Regions from separate parts of the Desulfitibacter alkalitolerans DSM 16504 genome, predicted to be linked through region 3. Evidence: riboswitches for the same ligand, from Rfam matches in the RefSeq annotation. Region 3 holds a riboswitch; each other region holds the start of a gene.
What was found. Region 3 has a riboswitch for cyclic di-GMP ahead of K364_RS25590 (TasA family protein). Riboswitches for the same ligand answer to the same signal wherever they lie in the genome.
Positions count from the first base shown of each region.

Region 1 (7,738 bases), on a different contig from region 3:
TTGATTTCCCACAGCCGTTACTTCCTATTAAAACAGTAATTTTCCCTTTTGGTATTTTCAAATTCAAATTATCTATAATGGGGTCAGAGCCGTAGGATATTGTCAATTCTTTTGCTTCCAAATGTTTCATCATGCTCCTCCTTTTTAAAATTGATTTCGATTCTTAAATAATAAATAGATAAAGAACGGCGCTCCAATCCCAGCAGTAAAAATTCCAGCCGGAATGTCTAATGGATAAAAAACCGTCCGAGCGACTAGATCAGCGCTAAATACAAGTGCACTGCCTATTAAAGCAGAAACGAGAATCAAGCTACCAAAAGGGCGCCCTACTAGTTTCCTAGCAATATGAGGTGCGATAAGACCAACAAAACCGATTGCCCCAGCGATAGACACAGCGAAACCCGCCAACAACACACTAAAAAGAAGTAAAAGAAACCTGTGTAGCTGAACACGAATTCCTAATCCGGTTGCAATATCATCACCTAGTTCTTGCAGACTCAGACTTCGAGCTAAAAAAAGTATTAGAGGAACAATAATGAATACGACCGGAACAATCATATAGACATCAGCCCATGATGTACCATATACACTGCCTGTGAGCCAAATATATGCTTTTCCTAGCGAAAAAATGGGACTCATTACTAACATGAATGTCGTACCCGCACCCATGATAGCGGACATACCAATTCCTATCAGTACAAGACGGATAGGGGTAATTCCACTTCTCCAAGATAGTAGATAAATCAATATGGATACGAGCATCGCCCCACTTATTGCAGCAATTGGCAATAATTTAATACTTACTACCCCTCCAAGAAAAGTGATGAAAGCCACTGCTGCAAATGAAGCACCACTGGTAATCCCAATGATATCTGGTGAAGCCAATGGATTTCGAATCATTCCTTGTAATATGGCACCTGATATGCCTAAGGCAGCACCAACAAATAAAGATGCAAGAACCCGTGGTAACCTTAATGTTTGGATAATAAAGTCATATTCACCGAAACCCCTTCCAAAAATCGTCAGAATAACTTCCAAGGGAGTTATCATCGTATTACCTATACCAGTACCTACCACAACAGAAAGAATCACACAGAGGAAAAGTAAACAGATGACGATTAATGACTTTCTTTCAATCTGTACAGAAATCGTGTCGCTTTTATTACGAAAAAGGAGATTTGGTCTCATATCTTTGACACCCCCTTACGCGCTATATATACAAAAAAGGGGCCACCAATAAAAGCGGTCATAACACCGATAGGGACCTCCCTTGGCATAATCACCAATCTTGCCACGACATCAGCGGATAGTAATAATACAGCGCCTAAAACAGCTGAATAAGGGATCACCCAGCGATAGTCGTTGCCAACAAATGCTCGCGCGATATGAGGAACCACTAGACCAATAAAACCAACAGCACCTACAACGGCAACGGAACTGCCCGCTAACAGAACAATTATAATTCCCATGGAAATTTTCACTATAAAGATATTTTGTCCCATCCCTTTTGCGATATCATCACCAGTCGTTAATAAGTTAATTGCTCTACCCATAAACATCGCAATAACCCCAGCAAATAGCATAAAAGGTAATACAGGGAGTAACATTTCTAATGTACGCCCACTAACTGAGCCAGCTAACCAAAACAAAACATCTTGTAGTCCTGTTTCATTTAATACTAAGACAGATTGTGTTAAAGAAATGAATAAGGCGGTGATAGCGGTACCGGCTAATACAATTTTTATGGGGGTGAGTCCATCTCTGCCAATGGAACCTAATAAGTAAACAATCATAGCTGAAATTGCTGCTCCAAGAAAAGCAAACCACATAACATAAACTAATGATGAGATAGATAAAAAGACGACTGCTATGACAATAAAGAATATTGCACCCGCATTAATGCCAAAAACACTGGGAGATGCTAAAGGATTTCTTGTTAATGCTTGCATGAGTGCACCAGCAACTGCTAAACTTGCTCCTACCATAGTTGCAATTACGGCTCTTGGTAAACGTTCAGTTTGAATGATCATGTGCTCAATAGAGCTAGAATCATAGTATAAAAAGGCTCCAATTGCATGATCTAAAGTAATAGGGGTTCTACCAAAAATAATGCTGGAGATAAACGCTGCTATTAATAAAAGTAAGATCATGCCCAAGCCGAAGAATTTCATTTGTGTTTTTAAAAATAGTTGAAACATATCCTCACTCTTTCGTGGATGAAATGATAGATAAAGAGAGAAAATGGCTAGGCCATCATCTCTCTTTTAAGCAGATTACTTTTCAAGTTCAAAAATTTCATATAAATCATCTAACATCATATTGGCCGTTATGTATCCGCCGGCACTATTCCAAATCACTTCATTTACCTGAATTACTTGATCATTCTTAACGGCATCTAGATTAGCCCAAAGAGGATGATTGGTCCATTCCTCATACGTTTTTTGAATTGCTTCTGTATCCGTTCCAGAATTAAAATTGAAAATCATAGCTGCATTCATGTCTGGAATACTTTCTTTTGAAGTTAATTGGATTCCCCATATATCTTTGTCATGGCCTTCAGGTCGAGTGAAGCCAAGCTCTTGTAATATTTTCCCTGCATACCCCATGTAAAAAATACGGGCATGATCGGCTCTAAAGTTCGTGATTGTCACTTCTATAGGTAGGCTATCCCCCATCTGTTCTTTAAAATCTACTACGCGTTTATCCCAGTCCAGTAACAATTGGCTTGATTTTTCCTCAATATTTAGTGCTTTCCCCATTAAATCGACAGTTTCCTTCCAATCATAAAGCACTTCGTTCATCACCGTAGGAGCGATATGCGATAGTTGATCATAGATTTCTTCATGGCGTATTTTAGAAACAATAATTAAATCCGGCTTAAGCTTATGAATCTCCTCCAAATTAGGCTGGGTTTCCAAGCCAAGTAACTGAACATTTTCAAGATCATCTCTTAAATATTCGTAAATTGGTTTCTCTACCCAAGATTCAACTACTCCTATCGGTTTTACTCCAAGAGCAATCGCAGCATCCGTCGCACCTTGATACAGTGTTATCACTCGTTCCGGAGTGCCTTTGATTTCCGTTTTCCCCATCGCATGTTCAATAATGCGGACTTCTTCCTGTGCAGGCGTTTCCTCTTCCTTATTCTCATTTTCGGTAGACTTCACTTCAGTTACTTCTTGATTTTGTTCTGAAGATGTTCCTGTAGATTCGCTCGTTGTGCAACCAGTGATAAAAATCATCAACACGAATAAGGTTGCTAACGTAAATAATCCTATTTTTGACTTTAACATTGTTTCGACTCCTTTTCTTTCATCCTCATGATGATAATGATATTTATTCTCATTGATAATTATAACTTAACTAAACCATATTTAACATGAAAGATTATGTTCACTATATGGACGATTCTGTCACAAATAACCGCTGTAGCTTATCAAGTAATAGATTATGTGTATAAGACGTATAACACGTATAGAGATGCTTGTGATCATACATACCATAAATAGCCCTATTCCGAACGGCCTTTAACTCCTGCCATTTTTCACTGGTGAATAATGCATTGATTTTATTTTGAATCATTTGATCCATATTCACCGTACCATCATGCTTATACGGTGTTAATAGAATTCTATCCGCTTCAAATCCAAATAAATCCTCAAGAGTTATTTCCTTGAAATATTCAATTTCTTCTACACCTTTTGGAATCTTCAATCTTAAATCTCCGTATAGAACCGTTCCAACATTACGAGTACCGTATACACAAATCTTCTCCTTGCCAATTCCAATCACTAATATTTTTTCATCTTCAATCTTTCTTTCAATTAGTTTACGAACTTTTTCAACTTTTTGGTCATAATATTCTAACCAAATACTAGCTTCCTTTTCCTTTTCAATGATTTTTGCAATGGTTTGAAAAAGCATGCGCCACTCATGTAAAAAAGGAACGTTTACAGTGGGAGCGATTTGTTCAACCATTTTCTCCTTGAGTGACTTATCATCCTTATGATAATCTCTTGTTAAAATTAAATCTGGTTTAACCTCCATTAGTTTTTCTAAATCGGGATCAAATTCACCAAGGGGAATAGTATTTCGGAGTTGGGTTATTACTGGGTATGCATTACTTATAACAGCGGCATAAGGCTCTATACCAAGTGTCAGCAAATGACCAGTTAATAGGTGTTTAAGTGAAGTAATCCGTGGCGATGATTTTATTTTCTTAATGTAAATGGTTGGTGAACAACCTTTCATCGCTTTAAACTTACGACTAAAGTAAAATTCATCGTTGAAACCGACCTTATTAGCAACCGTACTTAATTTTTCATCAGAGTGGATTAGAAGTTGCTCAGCTTTTTTGATTCGTATATCCGTTAAGTATTCCATTGGACTTTTTCCAGTTTCTCTTTTAAACATGCGAGAATAATAGTCTGTACTGACCCCAGCAATTTCAGCAAGCCTTTTACGAGTAATATTCGTACTGTACTTTTGCTCCATATAATCTTTTGTAAGTGTAATTGCTTTTTTAAGATCGACCTTTTGCTTATCCATGTAATCTTTGAAAAGAAATAAAATCATTTCTTGGAAGCGAATATTTGCTTCCATCCCGCCAAAAGAATCTTTACTTTGAAAATTTCTTCCTATATTCTCAACCATCTCATTTAAAACTTGATTATTGAACAAAAAAACCTTCTCTGGAAAGCGAACTTTACCAGAAGTAAAACAATCATTTCCAGCATATTGTAGAGCATGAAATCTGATTTGATAGTAATCCACTGTTAAATTATCATCTATACTAAGCTTCACTTCGGTCCCCGGTGAGAGTATGAAACCTATTTGCCCTTCCATGGCGTGGCTTCTTTCTTGTATATAAATAGTTCCTTTCGCTTGCCTAAACAACAACATTGTATATAAACTTCGGTCCTGCTGTTGAAAAGTTAATTGACTTGAATGTATGTGTTTAATATCATCTAATCTGTACATAAAAGAAGCTAAATGATCAGAGAGGTTTTCTTCGCTATTCATATGTGTCACTCCTCGTATAATGTTCATTACGTATCCTTTTAGTAATCCTGCAAAACATAATTGATAATCATTTTCAATTATGTTTACTATACTATCATTAGAAATTAAGATTGTCAATAAAGGGGGAAAAGCCAAAAAAGTAATATTACTTTTTGGACTGCACTGCATTATATCATTATTTCTATTAAGGTTTATTAGGCTATATGTTTCGATACTCCAATAAGTTGTTAGTACGATTTGAGAAAAATAAACTAAAATATATGTGTTTTTTAAAAACATACTCCACGGAACTTCACTCCAACTAACAATAATTTCTTCTCCATGAAAACTATTGCCACGAATTAACCAGCGTTAACTAAAATAATGAGGAATAAATTTACTTCAAATAACTCATGCATAAAAAAACTGCCTCTTCTAAGAAAGGGCAGTTATGTACATAGTCTCTGCGGCAGCCAGGCTGTCGTAGCGCGGTAAAAGCGCTTTAGACCCTGTAGCTTTGCGTCGCCGGTTTTCACCGGGTTTGCCCTTGTCTTCATATTATTCAATTTCTGTGTATGTCTTCATGCTGCAAGGTTAATCCCTTGCAGCATGAGACCTGTTTGTTTATTTTGAGAGCAGGCTGTAAAGCACCTGGGCCATCTGCGCCCTGGTGGTGGTATCCTTTGGGGAAAGCCTGTTCCCGCTGCCGCTGATGGTTCCGGTTTCCACAAGCAGCTTCATGGCGTCTTTAGCCCAGAGAGCTATGTCGTCGGCATCGCTGAAGCTTGACAGCGATTTGCCGGAATCGCCCTGGGGCAGCTTGCCGATTACTTTCAGCCCATTGTACAGCAAGGTGAACATTTCCTGGCGGGTGATTTCCTTTTCCGGTGCAAAGAGGTTGTTGCCTACGCCTGCGGATATGCCAAGCCTTTTTGCCGCAGCCAGGTAGCCGGTATACCAGGTGTTGCCTGCGTCTACGAAGTTGTCCTTCGGATTCGCGTCGGGGGTTATGCCGTATGCCTTCATCAGCATGACGATAAACTGTCCCCTGGTCAGCTTCGCTTCCGGGCTGAAATTGCCGTTGCCCGTGCCTGTGGTAATATCCCGTGCGGCTATAAAGGAAACCGCCTTTACATACCACGCGCCTGCCGCCACATCCTTGAAGCTCACCTGCTTGTAGCTTACGGCGTAGTAGCTGAAATGAGTGGTTGTGAAGGTTACGGTTCCGGTGGCCGGGTCGTAACGCCCATTGGGTACTGAAACCACATTACCGTTTTCATCTATGTACCAGACCACTATGTGTTCCGAATCAATAAGTTCTGTTGGAGTCGGAGTGTAGGGTATGGATACCGTTACTGATGCATTTTCATTGTTCCAAGCATATAGCTCTCCGTCCACTGTTAAACTAAGCTGAATTACCGGTCTGTCGCCAATACGGTTCTTTATTTCCTCACCTATGCTTGAAACATCTGCATGTGCAATGGTAATGGACACATTTTCTGCACCTGCAACAATTTCCTTTGGCAACATGCTGCCGGGCAGGATTACCATAGCTATATCTGTTTTTATTTTCATCTGCCAGTCTGCATTTGACGATGACAGGACACTTGCAGGCATGGTAATATCATATGCCTTTGCACTTTCCACAAAAGGTATAGTAATTTCAACAATCTTTTTACCGTCACTGCTTTGTCCTGTCTTTTCAAATGCTGCAGCCAATATAGTTGAATTAATCTCTGCTGCTGCAACACCTGTGTTTTCATCCAGCATTGGTGCAGTGATTATATTTCCATTTGTGTCTACAGCAGTGATGTTTGCTTTATTTGTATCGCTTGTTGTTCCTCCGTTATCAACACCTGAAGAAGTGTCTGTATCGCCGCCGGTGCTCCCGCCGGAACTCGAACTTTTAGTGCTTATGCTTGCACTCTCACTTGATGCCGATGCTTTATGGGTTACCGTTTCGGCTACTCTTTGGTAAAAGTTATAGGTAGTGCCTGCCGTCAACCCGGTGAATGTATTGGAGCTTTGCCAGTTGACTCCACCTCTGCTGTACTCATATCCCTCATTTGGTGTAAGGGTTATACTGGTAGTCGTACTGTTGGCCATGGTTGGGGCTGCAGGTGCTGTTGGATCATCCGCCTTTTCGATGGACCCGCTCGCCGTACCGGTTAAACTACCGGAATAATTTATCGCAGTTACCACTACCGAAAGCGTTGCGCCAATATCTGCATCTACAATAATATAAGTACTATTACTAGCTTCATTTATATCGGAACCATTTCGCTTCCACTGGTAAGATAGAGAAGCATCGCCCTGCTGGCCGGTTACCTCTGCTGTCAAGGTTTGGCCGTATTTCAGTGTACCTATGATAGATACTGAGCCTGTAAGGGACTCCGGTCCTGTGACAGGGCTTTTGGATGCCCTAACTGTATTCCCGTAGGCTCCCATGTTAATCCGGCCGCCGTTGGGAGTTGGTTCATTGCTGTAATCGGAGGCGGGGTCGCCGGCGTCGATGCAGGGGCTGGTCACAGCGTCCAGCACCCAATCCCCGTTCCCGTCGTTTGCCGCGGGATCCCAGCGTCCGGCCTCTGATTTTAGGTGGAAGTCGCCTCCTGAAGGGTTGGCAAACAGGGGGTCGGTGTTGATGTTTCCGACACCGGCAACCACTCCATCAGCTTGGATGTTGGAATAACTCGCAGTTAAAGTCCCGCCAAGATGTGTAAAATTATATACATTG
Region 1 is NZ_JHVU01000032.1:24,175-31,912, forward strand. It holds gene K364_RS0105200 (ABC transporter ATP-binding protein) at 1-130, opposite strand, end outside; gene K364_RS0105205 (FecCD family ABC transporter permease) at 145-1,188, opposite strand; gene K364_RS0105210 (FecCD family ABC transporter permease) at 1,185-2,198, opposite strand; gene K364_RS0105215 (ABC transporter substrate-binding protein) at 2,274-3,293, opposite strand; gene K364_RS0105220 (helix-turn-helix domain-containing protein) at 3,397-5,022, opposite strand; cyclic di-GMP riboswitch class I at 5,467-5,557, opposite strand; gene K364_RS27060 (S-layer homology domain-containing protein) at 5,626-7,738, opposite strand, start outside.
Region 1: it holds a riboswitch for cyclic di-GMP, as region 3 does, so the genes downstream of both, K364_RS0105220 (helix-turn-helix domain-containing protein) here and K364_RS25590 (TasA family protein) in region 3, are expected to answer to the same signal.

Region 2 (7,738 bases), on a different contig from region 3:
TTTGTCCGTCATTAGCAAGTTTATTTTTGGGTTTTGGACTTTCAAAGGAATCCATTTTGGTTGCATCTATGGCGATGATTTCACCGTCTACAATATTTAACTCTTTTGCTCTTGTAACCAATCTCCGAAAAACTTCTTTAAGATCTTCGGATTCTGAAATCTTGCTTAAGAACCTGCTAAATGTGGATTCCGAAGGTATTTTGCCACACACAGCAAAGCAACAGCAGTAACGAAATACAGGATCTTGCTTCAACCTTTTTACCAGCATTTTTATTGTTTTGATCTGCTCAATTTGCATTGCTACTAAAGCATAAACCATTGGATACGATTCATAGCCTTTTGGACCAAACCTACTTTTCTTTAAGGCTAGCTTAAGCTCACTCAGGTCAATTTGTGATAATACTAATTCCAGTTTAGCTTTTGGTTGGAGCTTTAAAATTTCTTCAAAGGATAATAAGCATTCTTGTCGAATATACATTAGCGATTTCCCCCTTTCTTGTGTTTTTTGGTTTGGTCGCTAAAAATATTCAACAAGATGGGGTGAAATCTTTTTTATTGCTCGAATTTTTATAGAGGTATCAATGGTTTAGAAATATGAAATTTACTCAAATAACAATTCGGGCAGTTCCTTTTGACATCTGCTTAAAAAAAAGGGGCGCTAATTACCCCTAAACTCCTGTTTCTTTTTCCAGTTGATTGACGACTTAATTAACAGTAACAGCGGTATAACGATTTGAAAGGGAACAGAGTAATAAGGCCATATTTCTACCGCCCAGTAAAACATTTCGAATAAATTATCATATACCCAAATCGACAAGGCAATAACGATTGTAACTATCGGCAAAACAAAAGGTTTATAATCATCCAGGTTAAAAAGCTGAGCAATACCCAGAACTGCTGCATAAATACATATACAGATTTTCACTCCGCCGCCAATCAACAAATTAATTGAAATTATCTGATCAATATGGATATTGGGTATTAGTTCTGAAACAGTCTGCGAGGGAAAATAATTATTTGTTAACATCTCCGCGCCTAAAACCAAAAGGTTTCGGATTTCGGCAATGAAAATTAAGAAACCTATAATTGCCAGTGAAAGATAAGCAACTTTTACAAGACTGTCTCTTTCGTTTAAGTGAGGAAATATCATCAAAAAAGCAACAGCTTCTCCAAAAGGAAAAGATAAGACGGCAAAGGCCGTCTTGATAACAGGTTTAAACCCTTTTTCCAGAAAGGGAAAAAGATAATTATGATTCATTCGACTAAGAAGTAAAAGGGAAGCAAAGATTATTGTAAACGGAACCAGGGGAACAAACAATTGGCTCATCCTGGCAATTACTTCCAACCCGTTTTTAAGGGCATAAGCAATAACCAGCATAAAACAGATTATAACAAAGATAATCGGAGTCTCGGGGAAAATAGCGATGACCAAATATTCCCCAAAGTTTCTTAAAACCAGACTGGCCAAGTGGATAAAATACCAAATGTAGAGGAGAGCTACTGCGCTGCCGCAATACTTGCCAAAAGCATCCTTTAATATCTCAACAAGAGTTTTAAATGGGTTTAATAAGGATATAGCCGCATACATACCCATTAAAATAAATCCGCCAGCCCATCCCATGCCAAATGCCAGCCAGGCATCCTGATTGGCGCCGGAGGCTACGTTGATAATGCTTGTGCTTCCTAAGAGGAAACCCATGATTAACACTGATAATTGAACACCGGAAATTTTAACACCTTTTATCATACCATCACCTTAGTATTATGAGTTTCACCATTTTTTCAATAATCTTAGCCGGACTGACAGGCGCTTTTTCGAGTAGTTGCATAATACTTATAGTCAATCCCGCTGCCAAGAGAAAAAAATATACAATCATGGTCTTTGCCCGCTGATTTGTTTTTTTTAACAATCCCGGCAAATCAATAAAGACAATTACACTAAAGATGGCTATCAGTCCTATAATCATAAATAGACCTTCTTTTATTTAGGCAGGATCGACTTTTTAATCAAGCCCGCCCTTCTGATTTTAGCAGTTACTTTTATTTCCACAGGTGTGCTGCTAAATTCTTCATCCCAGTTTTCTTGAACCTGCTGCCAGTAATTTAAATGTTTTCTATACACAATCTCTCCAAAACCAAAAATGTCGGATTGGTATTCTTTTTGGGCCAGATCAACAATATCCCGTATATCTTTTTCAATAGCCCCGGCCACCTCTTCTTCTAGTTTTTGAATCAGTTCCGGGGTGGTTAAATCCCCGTTCCCTTGCTGATCGCCTATATTTCCCTCTTCTTTGATTTCTATCAAAAACACTAGTTTTTCATCTTTTATCTTTACATCTTTTTTTCCGCTGGAACGTATCATTTCAATGGCTACTTTTTTATCTTCATTCAGGGGATTAGGAATATTGATAATCCCGCTTTTAACTTGATCTCCTGTGAACAGCAGCCCTCTGGTCTCTTGAGAATTCAACCAGCCAATTAATTTATCGTTCTTAAAAGCAGCGCTTCCTTCAATTTTCATGTCTTTTAACGACGGTTTTTCTTTTTCCTTTGCGCCCTCAATCACGCCGATCGTCAGATTTTTTCCGGGACTGCTTATTTCTTTTAAAACATCAATCATCATAAGCTTTTGGGTCTTAGCAAAGGACGCATTATTTTTTAATACTGACAAGATATGGAGAGCCGGAATTTTTTCCAGCGTACTTTCGGCTGTAAGTATTTCCTTTGCCGATGTTCCTTTTGCAATGATGACTCCCGCTTGGCGGTTTGCCTCATGATCCCTGGCAAAAAAATCCATAATGTCGCTCAAGCCATCTCTTGCCATTTGTTCTCCGATTACTATTAACTGGAGATGACTGATAAATATTTTTTGATTTACTATTATCAACAGATTTCTAAAGCATTCAAAGACAGTATCCCCCGTAATGGAAAATACCTCTACAGCTTTTTCTTTACCCCCGCCCCCTCCTTCGCCAAGCTTCATCGCATCAGGTTTAACCAGCTGTACAGTTAATTCAATCTTATGATCATCGGATTTATCAATGCCCACTGCCGCAGCAATATTTATCTCCGTCACATCTTTATTATTCCAGCATCCCGTGATGGAAATCATGACCAAACAAATATTTAATAATATCAGCATATCTCTAATCCGCTTGATCATCGCTTACTTTTCTTTCTCTCGAAAATTTATTTTCATTCTATATTTTGTCATATCCGCATCCTTCCATGTCAGGGTCCTTGGCCTGGTGTTCATTGCCCAAATCGGGACCCGTATTATTGTGTCTTTCAAATCTGTTACATCCAAAGGAGAAAAGGGAGAGAGATAGGAAACGCCAAAAGACCTCAATGTACACATATGGATGAGAAATACTGCTATTATTAATAGCATCCCCATAAAACCCAGGATGTTTGCAGCAATAAGTAAAATTATCCGGATGAAGGGCATAAATCCTGTCGTGGGCGGAACAGCAAAACTACTAATGGCCGTTAACGCTGTAACTATAACAACGGGATTGCTGATCAAACCTGCCTTAACGGTAGCCTCTCCAATAACCAAAGCGCCCATGATACTGACAGCCTGCCCGATAGGTCTTGGCATCCTTACACCGGCTTCCCTTAGGATTTCAAAAATAACACCCATCATAAACGCTTCGGTAAATGGCGAAAAAGGGATGCCTCCTCTCGCTGCCATCATAGTCAATAGCAGTTTAAAAGGAATAATATCATAATGAAAGGATACAACAGCCACATATAAGCCGGGTAAGATAATGGATATTAATAACGCCAGCATTCTAAGCGCTCTAATCATTGAGGAAAGCGGCGATCTGGAATAATAGTCTTCGCTCGACTGTATTGACTCTAAGAACAAGAAAGGCACGGTGAGCACAAAAGGGGTGCCGTCGCAGAGAACAGCTACTCTGCCTTCCAAAAGCTTAGCAGCCACAACATCAGGCTTTTCGCTGTTTCCAACCGTAGGAAAAATCGAAAAGGGAGCATCTTCAATAAATTCCTCGATGTACCCGGATTCCAAAATTGCATCTGTCTTGATATTTTTTATCCTTTTTCTTGTTGTATCAATGATTTTTTCGTTGGCAATATCTTTGATATAGCAAATACATACATTAGTCCTGCTTTGCTTCCCCAATTTCATCATTTCAAATTTAAGCCTAGGGTTTTTTATCTTTCTCCGCAAAAGAGATATGTTTATGCCTAGTGATTCAACAAATCCTTCCCTCGGTCCGCGTACGACGGCTTCTGTACCAGGTTCTTCAATGCCTCTTGCTTCCCATCCCTTAGAACCTGCTTTTAATGCTGTTGCTTTTCCCTCTATATAGATAACACTATCTCCAGCCAAAATAGCGTCTATTGTTTCTTGGAAATCCTGAATCTCTTGCAACTCAATTGTGGTTAATAAATTTTCTTTTAAGATAGTGAGTATGGTGCGGTTATTTAGCTCTTTCTTTAGATTCGCAATTCTCGCCTCTATCATCAATGGTTTTAAAATGTCGGCATTTACCATCTGCTTATTTACCAGACCATCAATACATGCAATGATGATTTTTACAGGCGGCTCATCGCCTAAAGCTATTTCCCGCAGCATAAAGTCGCTGCAATCCGAAAATATTTGCTCCAGTTTTTCTTTGACTATTTTCCCGGATTGCGCTATGTGTTGCCCGTTTTTATTTTCATTTAGTGATTTTTCGTGTTCGATATTTAGTGATTTTAATTTGATATATTTTATTAGTCTGAATATCTTTCGAAACATATTGCAACCTCTTGTTTGAAAAGTGTTCTTGTACAATAAAGGTAAGATTTAGGAAACTGCGTTATCAAAAATAATGGGATTACTTCAATAGTTTTTACACCATAATAGCAATTTATTCCTTGCGTTAGAAGTATAGCCGTATTAAAACATGGTAAAGAACTGAATAATCCGTATGGAGATGCGGAGGTCAAAACCGGGTAAACCAAAAGAAAAAATCATGGAAAGTATAACTATAATCACCACCCCGGCATTGATAAAATTGGCATATAACCTGCTATCACCAGAGTCATTCCGGATAGCAGCGCCAACCTGGAATGAAATCTTTATTCTGACTATTTCTTGTTACCAGATGCAAAAACAGCACACATGGCCTGTGCTGGCTCCTTAAAGTACCCAGCAGGAGGAAACCCTAAAATGTTGAATTTTATCGGAACGACAAAAAGCGACACGAATTATGTAAATAATGGTATATAATGTAAAGAAAGTGTAACTATGAACCGAAAAGGCAAACTTGTCGAAAGGCAGGGACGCAAAACCACGGGTCTAAGGCGAGCACCAGATCGCGATGATAGCCGGGTTGCCGAAGAAAAGCCATAATGGCTCACTGGTGCTTTATTAATTTGTAAGCATCAGTGGGCCTTTTTTTGATGAAAACTCTAATGATACTTCATATCACTCTGGTTTAAGATTTAGAAAAGTAAGGAGGGGGATAGTAGTCATGAAAAAGGAACTTAGCAATCTCAGAGTATTAATTATCAATGCCCAAAATGGCGATCAGGACTCCGTAGTTCATTTGGTGCACTGGTTTATTCCCTTAGTAAAGAAGTATAGCCGTAGAATGGGTTATGAGGAGGCGTATGCGGACTTGATTGTCTGGATGGTAAACGCAGTTCATAAATATAGATCCGTTAATGATACTGATATCATTGCCGGGACAGCATCTTTTTCATACGAAAACGGCCAAAAATAAAATATTTTAGGAAGGGGGATGCCATAATAACATCCGCTTTCTCTTTCTCTGATAGAGTGGTGAATTTCTACCCGGGAGAAGGTGAAAGCATAGACCCCTATACCTGAAGAGTATGACCTGGAAGAAGCCCGAATTGTAGCTTGGTTTATCACAGGGCTTCGTCACGAAGCAATCCGTTTGACCAAGAAGTATCGGGGAATGCGAAAGCATGAACTGCTTATATTAATGTTCAAATATAAAAAAACACATCTTTAGGAGAGGTTGAAAAAATAACCTCTCTTTTTTCAACGCTGGGCCGCACAAGCTTTGAGGATTTTAACCGTTCCATTCTTTGTGCGGCCATTTTTGTTTTCTGGAATGGCGTGCATCACCCCGTTTTGTTATAGAACCCAAAAAACAAAACGGAGGTAATTAAAATAGACACACAAGTTGGTATTAACGGTTTTGAAAGCATTGGACGGGATGAAGAACACAAAAGTATAACAAATTTAATTTTTTTAGGGTAGGGGTTGCAAAATTTCTGTCTACTTTCTCTTTCTCTAACAGATGGCAAAAAAACACTCAAAGAAGAGGTGAAAGTATGGAGCCTTACACCTGACGTTCAGAAGTATGATTTATATATATACGAACATTCGGTAATGTGCCGTTCCCCTCCCTCTGTTTTGGATTTTCTTTACTAAAAAAGCTAAAACGGAGGGTTGGAAAATGAAAAAAATCAATTTACGGGATTATTACCCATTCTATCATTCTGACTTTTTTATTGAAGTGGCGGATCAAATTGTAGAGCTATTCAAACAGATTAGCCGAAGAGACCATGCAGATTTTGAACGCAGGCGTATCCACAAAGCATATTATTCCCTTGACGCTTGCGATGGTATTGAAAAGGATATGGTCCTATTGGTGTTATCGCCGGAGGAAATCTACGAACGAAAAATGAGCAAGCAGGAGGTATATGCCGCTATCAACAGCCTGCCGGAAAAACAGGCCAAGCGTATCTATGCCCACTTCTTTCTAAACATGAGCAAAGCGGAAATAGCCAGGATTGAAGGCGTGAGCAAACCTGCCGTAACACATTCCATTGAGCAAGGTTTAAAACGTATAGAAAAATTTTTAAAAAATAATTCCTGATTGGGTTAACTTTTGACCAAAAAATCTGCTGATTGATAGAGGCACAAATCTACCCCCTCGTCCGAACCTTGAAAACTGAATAATTGTTTTATCCGGTACTTTCCCCGTATGTCCTGTGAAGGAAAGCCATATTGCAGGTACGCCAAGACCACCAGTCTCGACATAAGTCGGCTCACAGCCAATGTATCCATGCCGTTTCCGATTTGATGAAGGTAAGGTGCGAGCGAGTAATACCCGCAATGAATAAATGCTGGTTACATTTAAGGCGGCGACACATACGGAGGGATAATGATACTTCCGTCCAGCCACAGCCCCGCTTAAGCGGGATCACGCAATGGGGGCGGCTTGCAGAGAACCTGGGAGAGGTAAGATTCCTATGAAGACGGTCAACCGCCGTCTGCCGGATAAAGCCATAAGTAATAAAACCAAAACAGAAACGCGAGTAGGGGTGCGCCTATCCATGTGAGTATATATGCACGTCCAAACTAAGGCGCATCTCCTGCTTCGCGAATCAAAAATAGAAAGTAGCGCGTAATTAAAAACGAGAAGGGGGCTTACTATGGCTAATGAAAAATTATCCCAAGAAAAAGCCTACCGTATCATGCTAAAGGGCTATCCCGATGTGCTTGATATAAAGCAAATGTGTGAAATTCTTGGCATTAGCCTAAAAACAGGATACGGTTTGATACAAGAAAATAAGATTGAATGTTTAAAGGTTGGGCGGGCATATAAAATCCCCAAGCCTTTTTTATTTAGCTATCTGAGAATAGGTACAAGCGGCGACAGCCAATAAAAAATGATATTTGCACATTTTACGAGCTTTTTTTATTGTGATACACTCATCCTGTCAACGGCAGGTGAGTGAATAATTC
Region 2 is NZ_KK211102.1:298,789-306,526, reverse strand. It holds gene K364_RS0115790 (transposase) at 1-478, opposite strand, end outside; gene K364_RS0115785 (GerAB/ArcD/ProY family transporter) at 659-1,747, opposite strand; gene K364_RS0115780 (hypothetical protein) at 1,752-1,967, opposite strand; gene K364_RS0115775 (Ger(x)C family spore germination protein) at 1,982-3,142, opposite strand; gene K364_RS0115770 (spore germination protein) at 3,167-4,768, opposite strand; cyclic di-GMP riboswitch class I at 5,263-5,353, shown strand; gene K364_RS24480 (helix-turn-helix domain-containing protein) at 5,487-5,738, shown strand; gene K364_RS0115760 (RNA polymerase sigma factor) at 6,444-6,866, shown strand; gene K364_RS0115750 (helix-turn-helix domain-containing protein) at 7,426-7,659, shown strand.
Region 2: it holds a riboswitch for cyclic di-GMP, as region 3 does, so the genes downstream of both, K364_RS24480 (helix-turn-helix domain-containing protein) here and K364_RS25590 (TasA family protein) in region 3, are expected to answer to the same signal.

Region 3 (7,738 bases):
GGTGTTACAAGCTTGAAACTAAAAAGGCCTGCGTTATAGATGTGGTGGAATTTGAAAAGACCTTTCATGAAGCTTATTACATATCCAAGGAAGATGCTGATAAAGCCATTGAACAATTTAAAAAGGTTGTGGACATGTATAAGGGTGAATATTTGTCTGGAACCTATGGCCATGATTGGCTGTTACCAGCACGTAACCATTACAGAAGAATTTTCTTGCATAGTGTTTATGAGATGTCGGAACTTTTAAAAGAACAAAAACGTTATCTGGAAATACTTCCAATTTGCGAAAAGGTTTTAAAGCATGAGATGTTTGAGGAAGAGGCTCATTTCAGATATATTGAAGCTCTAGCTGCAGCAGGTAAAATCAAACAGGCAAAAAACCACTATAAATATGTTGAAGATATATTTGAACGTGAAATGGGGGTTAAGCCCTCTGATGCTCTAAGAAAGTTGTACCGACTTTTGTTTGGGGAAATCAGCAAAAATGGAATTGATATATCAACTATTTCAGAAAGCCTGAGGGAAGAGTTCTATTCAAATGGACCCATGTTATGTGAGCCGGACATTTTTAAATTTCTTTATCAGCTGGAAAAAAGACGTTCAGAAAGATATGGCCAAACAGCGTTTTTGGGGTTATTAACCTTATCCATGCCCGACTATACCCTGCCGCCAAAAGGCATGCTGAAAAATGGTGCTGAAGAATTAAGGCAGGTACTTTTATCAAGTCTTCGTAAAGGTGATGTAGTTACGGAGTGGAATGAAGCACAGTTTTTATTAAGCCTGCCTGGACTGAACGTTCAGCAGGCCCATAAGGCTTTGGATAGAATACAAAATAGATTTATGTCAGCAAGAAAGAATATAAATTTAGTTTTGCAGAGAAAAATAGAAGAGGTACTGCCCTCCAGTAATTTTTTTGAAACTAGACCAGGTTAACAGGAATTATATTTTTACTTCATTAAGATTAAAGAGGCCTTCGGGCTTCTTTTTCTTTATGCTGTTATGCAAACCAGCATGTATCCAAGAAATAACTTATAAATAACCAATAAATAACTCCAAAAAAACCATCATATAACTCCAAAAGAACAGTCATATAACTACCAGGTGTTAAATTTATAGTAACTTAAATTTACAGCTTGCCAATACAATTTACTATATAAAAAACCTGATGTTAACACCTTGCTAGGGGGCTAGAATATGTTTCATTCTGATGTCAACAAGTATACATGCAAAATGGGAGGCTCCACTTTTCTCATTAGAATACACTTCAAGCAAAACAGCAACTGGCAGGGGACAATTCAATGGCTGGAGATGAACAAGACCATTCCCTTTAGAAGTGTCTTGGAATTAATATTTCTTCTTAATGAAGCAGTTGAGCAAACCCCATCTGCAAGCGGGGAACTGGACTTTCGTTCCTGGAATAATATAGAACTTGAGAATAGTTACTCAGATGACAATAAATAGCAAAGTGAGGAATTAGGCCATGAGAAAAACAAAACTCGAGAAACGACTGGAAGCGCATAGAAAAAGGGAAGAGACAATGAGAGTTATTAAGGCTACCTTCAAAGGGACACTGAAAAATACATCAGTTTTTGTTATGACAGCGGCACTAATCGCATATCCACTACATTTTCCAAAGACCAGTGCATACTTCACCTCACCAAAAATTCAATCAAATACCATACAGTTTGTTTTTGAAACCCTGAAAATTAATGTATCTGTTCAATTTATTCTCGGCTCATTCTTTGCTCACTTGAATTTTCCAGGATATAACGTAAATGATATTGACTTGACAATAGTAGAACTCAGCTTTAACGGCAAAACAACTTATGCCAAGACCTGGTGGGTTGAGGAGGATAAGATAGTAGTTGAGTTTGAATGGGACGAAGTAGAAAAATGGCTTGAAGAGTTGGGTCCTGAGGAAAGCAATCCATACTTTGAGATTTCTGGAGAAGGCATATATCAGGGAACAAGGTTTTTGTTTAATGGGTCAAACATAGTTCCCTACACTATAGAAGAGCAGGAATTGATTTTATTTATAGAAGGCCCAGACTATATTGAAGTGAATGAAGATGGTGCTGCAGAGCGATACACTGTGGTTGACCAGGAAGGCAATGAGGTTTCTGGAATTGAATGGGCAATTAAAGACCAGATAGATGGAATAACAATCAGCCAAAATGGAGTAGTTACATTGATAAATACCATTTCAGCTGAGGAGTTTATCATAGTTGCATTGCTTATGGAAGAAGGTATTGAAAAGGCAATAGCTGAAAAAACCGTTCAGATTGATATAGTAATGGAAGAATTGTTAGAAGAACCAGAATTATTAGAAGAACCAGTTGAGGAAGAAGAACTAGATGAGGAGTTAATAGACCCAGATCAATTAATTAGAGATGAAGACGGTGAAGAAGTAACAGACGATGGAGAAGGCACAGACGATGGAGAAGTAACAGACGATGGAGAAGGCACAGACGATGGAGAAGGCACAGACGATGGAGAAGTAACAGACGATGGAGAAGGCACAGACGATGGAGAAGTAACAGACGATGGAGAAGGCACAGACGATGGAGAAGTAACAGACGATGGAGAAGGCACAGACGATGGAGAAGTAACAGACGATGGAGAAGTAACAGACGATGAAGAAGTAACAGACGATGGAGAAGTAACAGACGATGGAGAAGGCACAGACGATGGAGAAGTAACAGACGATGGAGAAGTAACAGACGATGGAGAAGTAACAGACGATGGAGAAGGCATAGATGGTGAAGAAGTAACAGACGATGGAGAAGGCGCAGACGGTGGAGAAGGCACAGACGGTGAAGAACGCACAGACGGTGAAGAAGGCACAGACGATGAAGAAGGCACAGACGATGGAGAAGGCATAGACGATGGAGAAGGCATAGATGGTGAAGAAGGCATAGATGGTGAAGAAGAGCCATATAAGCAGACATAAGGGGTGAACTCATGGAAGATAAAAGCAGCATTACACAAATAGCAGAAGAAAATGACCTGATAAAAAATGAGGATGTGAACAATGAAGATAAAAAACCAAAGAAGCTTTGGAAATCAATCTTCAATATAATAGGCAATACGATATTTGTGATTTCTCTTATTCTCATAGGCTTTCTGGTCTTTTCAATGGTGCAGAGCAAGATTTCCGGAGGGCCTCCCACAATAGCAGGGCATCAAATGTATATTGTTGCCGGTGGCAGTATGAGTCCGTCCTTTGAGGCCGGCAGCCTGTCCATTGTAGAGATGGTTGAACCTATTAATTTAGGTGTGGGTGACATTATTACCTATAGAGACAACAATAATGTTGGAATTACCACTCACAGGGTCATGGAAATACACAATGAAAGCGGCAGCCTTAGTTTTACTACTCGAGGAGATGCCAATGATGTTAACGACCCTCATCCTGTACTTGCGGAGAATATTATTGGCAGGGTAAGCTTTACTATTCCCTATATAGGGCTTCTAATGAACTTTGGTCAGTCAAAGACGGGCTTGCTAACCCTGGTGATTATTCCAGGAATACTTCTCATCATATTTGAACTTCGAAATCTCATGAAGTATGCAGCGCAGGCTGAAAAGGAAAAAACCAGTAAAAAAGCCCAAAATACTTTGACCAGCAAAGATACATAATTAAAGGTCTAGGCATCTATGAGATGGCATTTAATATCTGGGTTTTATGAAGGGATGTGATAGTGGAGGAAGATTAAAGAACGTATTATTTAAATTGTCGGCATTTGTACGATGAAAAAGGCAAACTCGTCGAAAGGCGGGGACGCAAAGTCATAGGGCCTTTCTTATATATATGTAGAATGGCAGCCTGACCGCCATTATTAGGAGATGGAGTATTAAAAAAACCAATTTCTAAAAAATGGAGGGAAAGAAATGATTAAAAGTAGAATGTTAGTTAGTATGTTGGTAATTGCTTTAGCGGCTGCTCTTATTGGTGGTGCAACAATGGCGTGGTTTACAGACACAGATACTGCAGGAGAAACTACATTTACAGCCGGCACATTAATTGTGGATGTTAGTAAGGGTTTAACTGCATTTAACAATTTGCTTCCAAATGCATCCAAGCACGGCAACATGAACCCTGGTGATGTTTATGATGAAATAGAAATTATTATTGAAAACGATGGAACCAAGAACTTTGCATGGTTTGGCAACTGGACAGCTACTGCGGTAGATGAAACAAAAACTGACGTTTTATTAGATGCAATCTACATTAAAACCATGAAAATGGAATTTTTAAGGCCTGATGCAACTGCGTGGGAGCCTGCAGATCAGTTTATTACTAACGGCGTTGGCTCTGGACTTTACCCAGGTTGGTATAATACTCTGGCAGCCGGCAGCACATTCGGTGTAGTATCACTTCGCAGCTGGATAGACAATAATGGCATGGGATCTACTCCCTTTGAACACATGGGTGCTTTAAGACCTGGTTACAAGTACAAGTTAACTGTTCAGTTTGGTTTCCACCACCTTGCTGACAATAACTATCAGGGTGATGTAGCCAGTCCAATAAACGTTGGATTTGCTGTAGAAGCACATCAGGTAAATGTGGACGCTCTTAATGCATTCCAGCCAAACTTTGGTACTTGGCATTACAACTGGTTAATGGATCAACTAGCCAAGCAATAGTGTAGGAAATAAACATAGCCCTGTAATTTAAAAATAGGGGATGGTGTGGGGACCATATGGCTTCCCGCACCTACTCCCTAATGTAAGCAAGAAGGGAGGGAAACTAGTGAATGCAAGAAAAGCAATACTAATGGCAGTAATAGTGATAGTACTGGCTGCAGCCATGGTTGGTGGAGCAACAATGGCCTGGTTTACAGATAGTGCTAGTTCAGGAGATGTAGAGTTTACAGCTGGCACTTTACGCATCGATGCCAATACTGCATACTTTTATGGCGTTGAGTATAAAAATCCTGAAAACCAGCGTGGAACCCTTTACGAGATTTTTGTAGACGATGATAATGATACCGTTAGCTACAGCAAATTGTATGACTCGACCAGGACAGCTTTAAATGCCCTTGCATATGATAGGAAAAACAAGCGTCTATATTATGCCGATGGAAACGGGAACCTTTTTTATTATGACTTTAACACAGGTCAAGGTGACAAATCCGCTGGTAAGCTTTTCCCAGCCAACACAAAGATTTTTAACGCTGCTTTTGGCCTTGGATACTACTGGTTTGTCAAAGAAGGAAGCGATGATCTCTACAAGGTAAGCTTCAACTCTAATGGAAGTATCGCCCAGGTAGTCCTGGCCCATGAGAATTTCACTGGTAATCCTAATAGACGTTTTGGTTTTGGTGATATTTCCATGGATATGAGGGATGGGATTATATACGGCAGTACAACAGGTCCCGGCAGTTCTAATAGATTGTTTTTCTCATATAATGTCTATACTCAGGATTATATAGAATATGCAGGAAATGCAAACAGTTTGCAAATCGCCTTTGGTGCAAATGGTGTGCTTTATGGAACAGTGACCAGAGATTATGATTGGTATAGAGTGGACACATCAACCGGTACGAGGACTTTCTTCTATAAGAGTGATCTTATGTTCGGAGATTTAGCATCTAACCATCAAAACAACTGGAACCCTGGAGATTGTGAATTAGTAAATTATGAATTTAAAAACATAGGTACCAAGAATATGGTCTTTAGATTTACCCCCAGTATTGAATGGAGTGGCAATTTAGACCTCAGCAACATTGACATAGAACTATGTGACAATTCTAATGATTGGGTCAGGTTTGGAGATACATTCTATTATGTGGGTGCTCCTCTTGCTCCAGGAGAAAATGCAGCTCTTTGCCTAAAGGTGTGCCTCAGTGGACCAGATACAGACAACGAGTATCAGGGTGCAACATTAACCCTTGGGGGAGAAGTGGAAGCAGTACAATCTTCCAACAATGCTCCATATTATCAGTGGAATCTTGGAGACAGTGGCAATCCAACGCAATTACAGCAGCTTTATGACTATTTACTTCCACAATAACCACTAGAGATAACAACAAAAAAACATGTATTTAGAGTATTTAATTTGAGGAATCCAGGATGCATCTTAAATAACAGATGCGTCCTGTATCCCACATTGTTAAAAATGACAACAACCCCTATGGGATTATATAAATTAAGTTAATAGTGTTTTGTATGAGTTCATATTATAGGTTTATTGGTTATAAAGATAAGTAGAAATTTTTATTGTACTGTTAGAGCTGTTTTCCTTAATACAAGAATAGCTATAAGGAAGGATGAAAATCCATGGAAAAAAGGAATCTATTAATAAGTTTATTGACCATAAGTATTATAGGTTTAATAATTGCTGGTTCTTCTCTTGCCTATTTTACAGACAAAGATAAGAATCCTGAAGTTATCTTTGTTCTTGGGAATGTTCAGATACAATCTATGACAGCTGAAGAAGTCAATCCAGCAAGTGTATTTGAGGAATGCAGAACTGCCCAATGGACAATAAAAAACACCGGCACTAAACAAGCAAAGCTGAGGGCAAGAGTTATCACCAATTGGGATAGGGATAACACAACAGGTGTTTGTTCGTCTGAAAGTGCATGGGCTGTAGATGATAGTATTGTAGATAAATGGCAGGTTAGCACCATTAGCCCACTTTTTGGTCAAGGAAATAGCCAGGCAAGATATAATATTTTTAATAAAGGCGGTACGTTAACCTTAAAGCTTGGTTACGGGGCAAATTACACTAATGTTGGAACAGTGTATATTCGGAATGATGCTAACAAAATATACGTGGAAATAGACACAATAAATGGTTGGGAATTGTCTGAAACACATTTATATGTTGGCTTAACACCACCAACCAATAGTGCTCCTGGACAACTTGGCAATACAAGAGAGCCTAATAGCACCTCATATACTTATGAACTTCCATTGCCTTCAGGAAGTCAGATTTATATAGCACTTCATGCAGCTGTAAGTTCATGTGGCGAAGAAGAAATAAGCACCAGCAGCAATGCTGCTGAACCGGATTATAATATTCAAGTTCTCAGTAATGGATGGACTGAAGTTCCAGACAACAATGGCTGGTATTACTATTGCAGTTCAGTTTTACCTCAGCAGGAAATAGAGTTTAAGGTGAGACTATGTGTAACTGATGAAGACTGGGAAGGCAATTTAGAGCTTTATTTTGAAGCAGAAGCTGTGCAAGCATCAAATAATGCAATGGACCATGAGTGGCCACAAAATTTGTGTAATTAAGCCAAAAACTATAAGAGGATAAAAAAGTAGTTCAGGAGGTAAATATGGATAAATCAGAGAATATTAAAAAATTGATGCTTACCCTTTTTATACTCTTTGCCATGACATTAATAGCTCCTCATGGAGTTAGCGCAAATGTAAATGGTATTAGTATAGAAGGCAATGTTTGTGGGCTTGTAATTCAAGCTTCTGACGAAAAAGTTAATACAGGCAACCTCAACCCTGGGGACCTTAAGAATACAAGTCTTCTTTTAAGAAATACAGGCAGCGTACCTCTTACTCTATACATTAGAACAAACATCCTGAGTGAAGCAACCCTTAATGGGGGTAAACTGGCTGATATCTTAAATCTTTACATTGCAGATGGCAGCAACATAATCAATAACGAACTTTTTAGATCTGCTGCAGGTAGGGGAAACATCCTAATTGGAACAATGCCTGCAGGCTCTGAAAAAACAATTGATTTCAGTGTAGTTTTCCCAGGAGGT
Region 3 is NZ_KK211100.1:889,825-897,562, reverse strand. It holds gene K364_RS0110160 (AfsR/SARP family transcriptional regulator) at 1-935, shown strand, start outside; gene K364_RS23580 (hypothetical protein) at 1,197-1,463, shown strand; gene K364_RS25595 (ICP22 family protein) at 1,483-2,952, shown strand; gene K364_RS0110145 (signal peptidase I) at 2,964-3,641, shown strand; cyclic di-GMP riboswitch class I at 3,751-3,840, shown strand; gene K364_RS25590 (TasA family protein) at 3,894-4,649, shown strand; gene K364_RS0110135 (TasA family protein) at 4,756-6,018, shown strand; gene K364_RS0110130 (hypothetical protein) at 6,285-7,250, shown strand; gene K364_RS0110125 (COG1361 family protein) at 7,295-7,738, shown strand, end outside.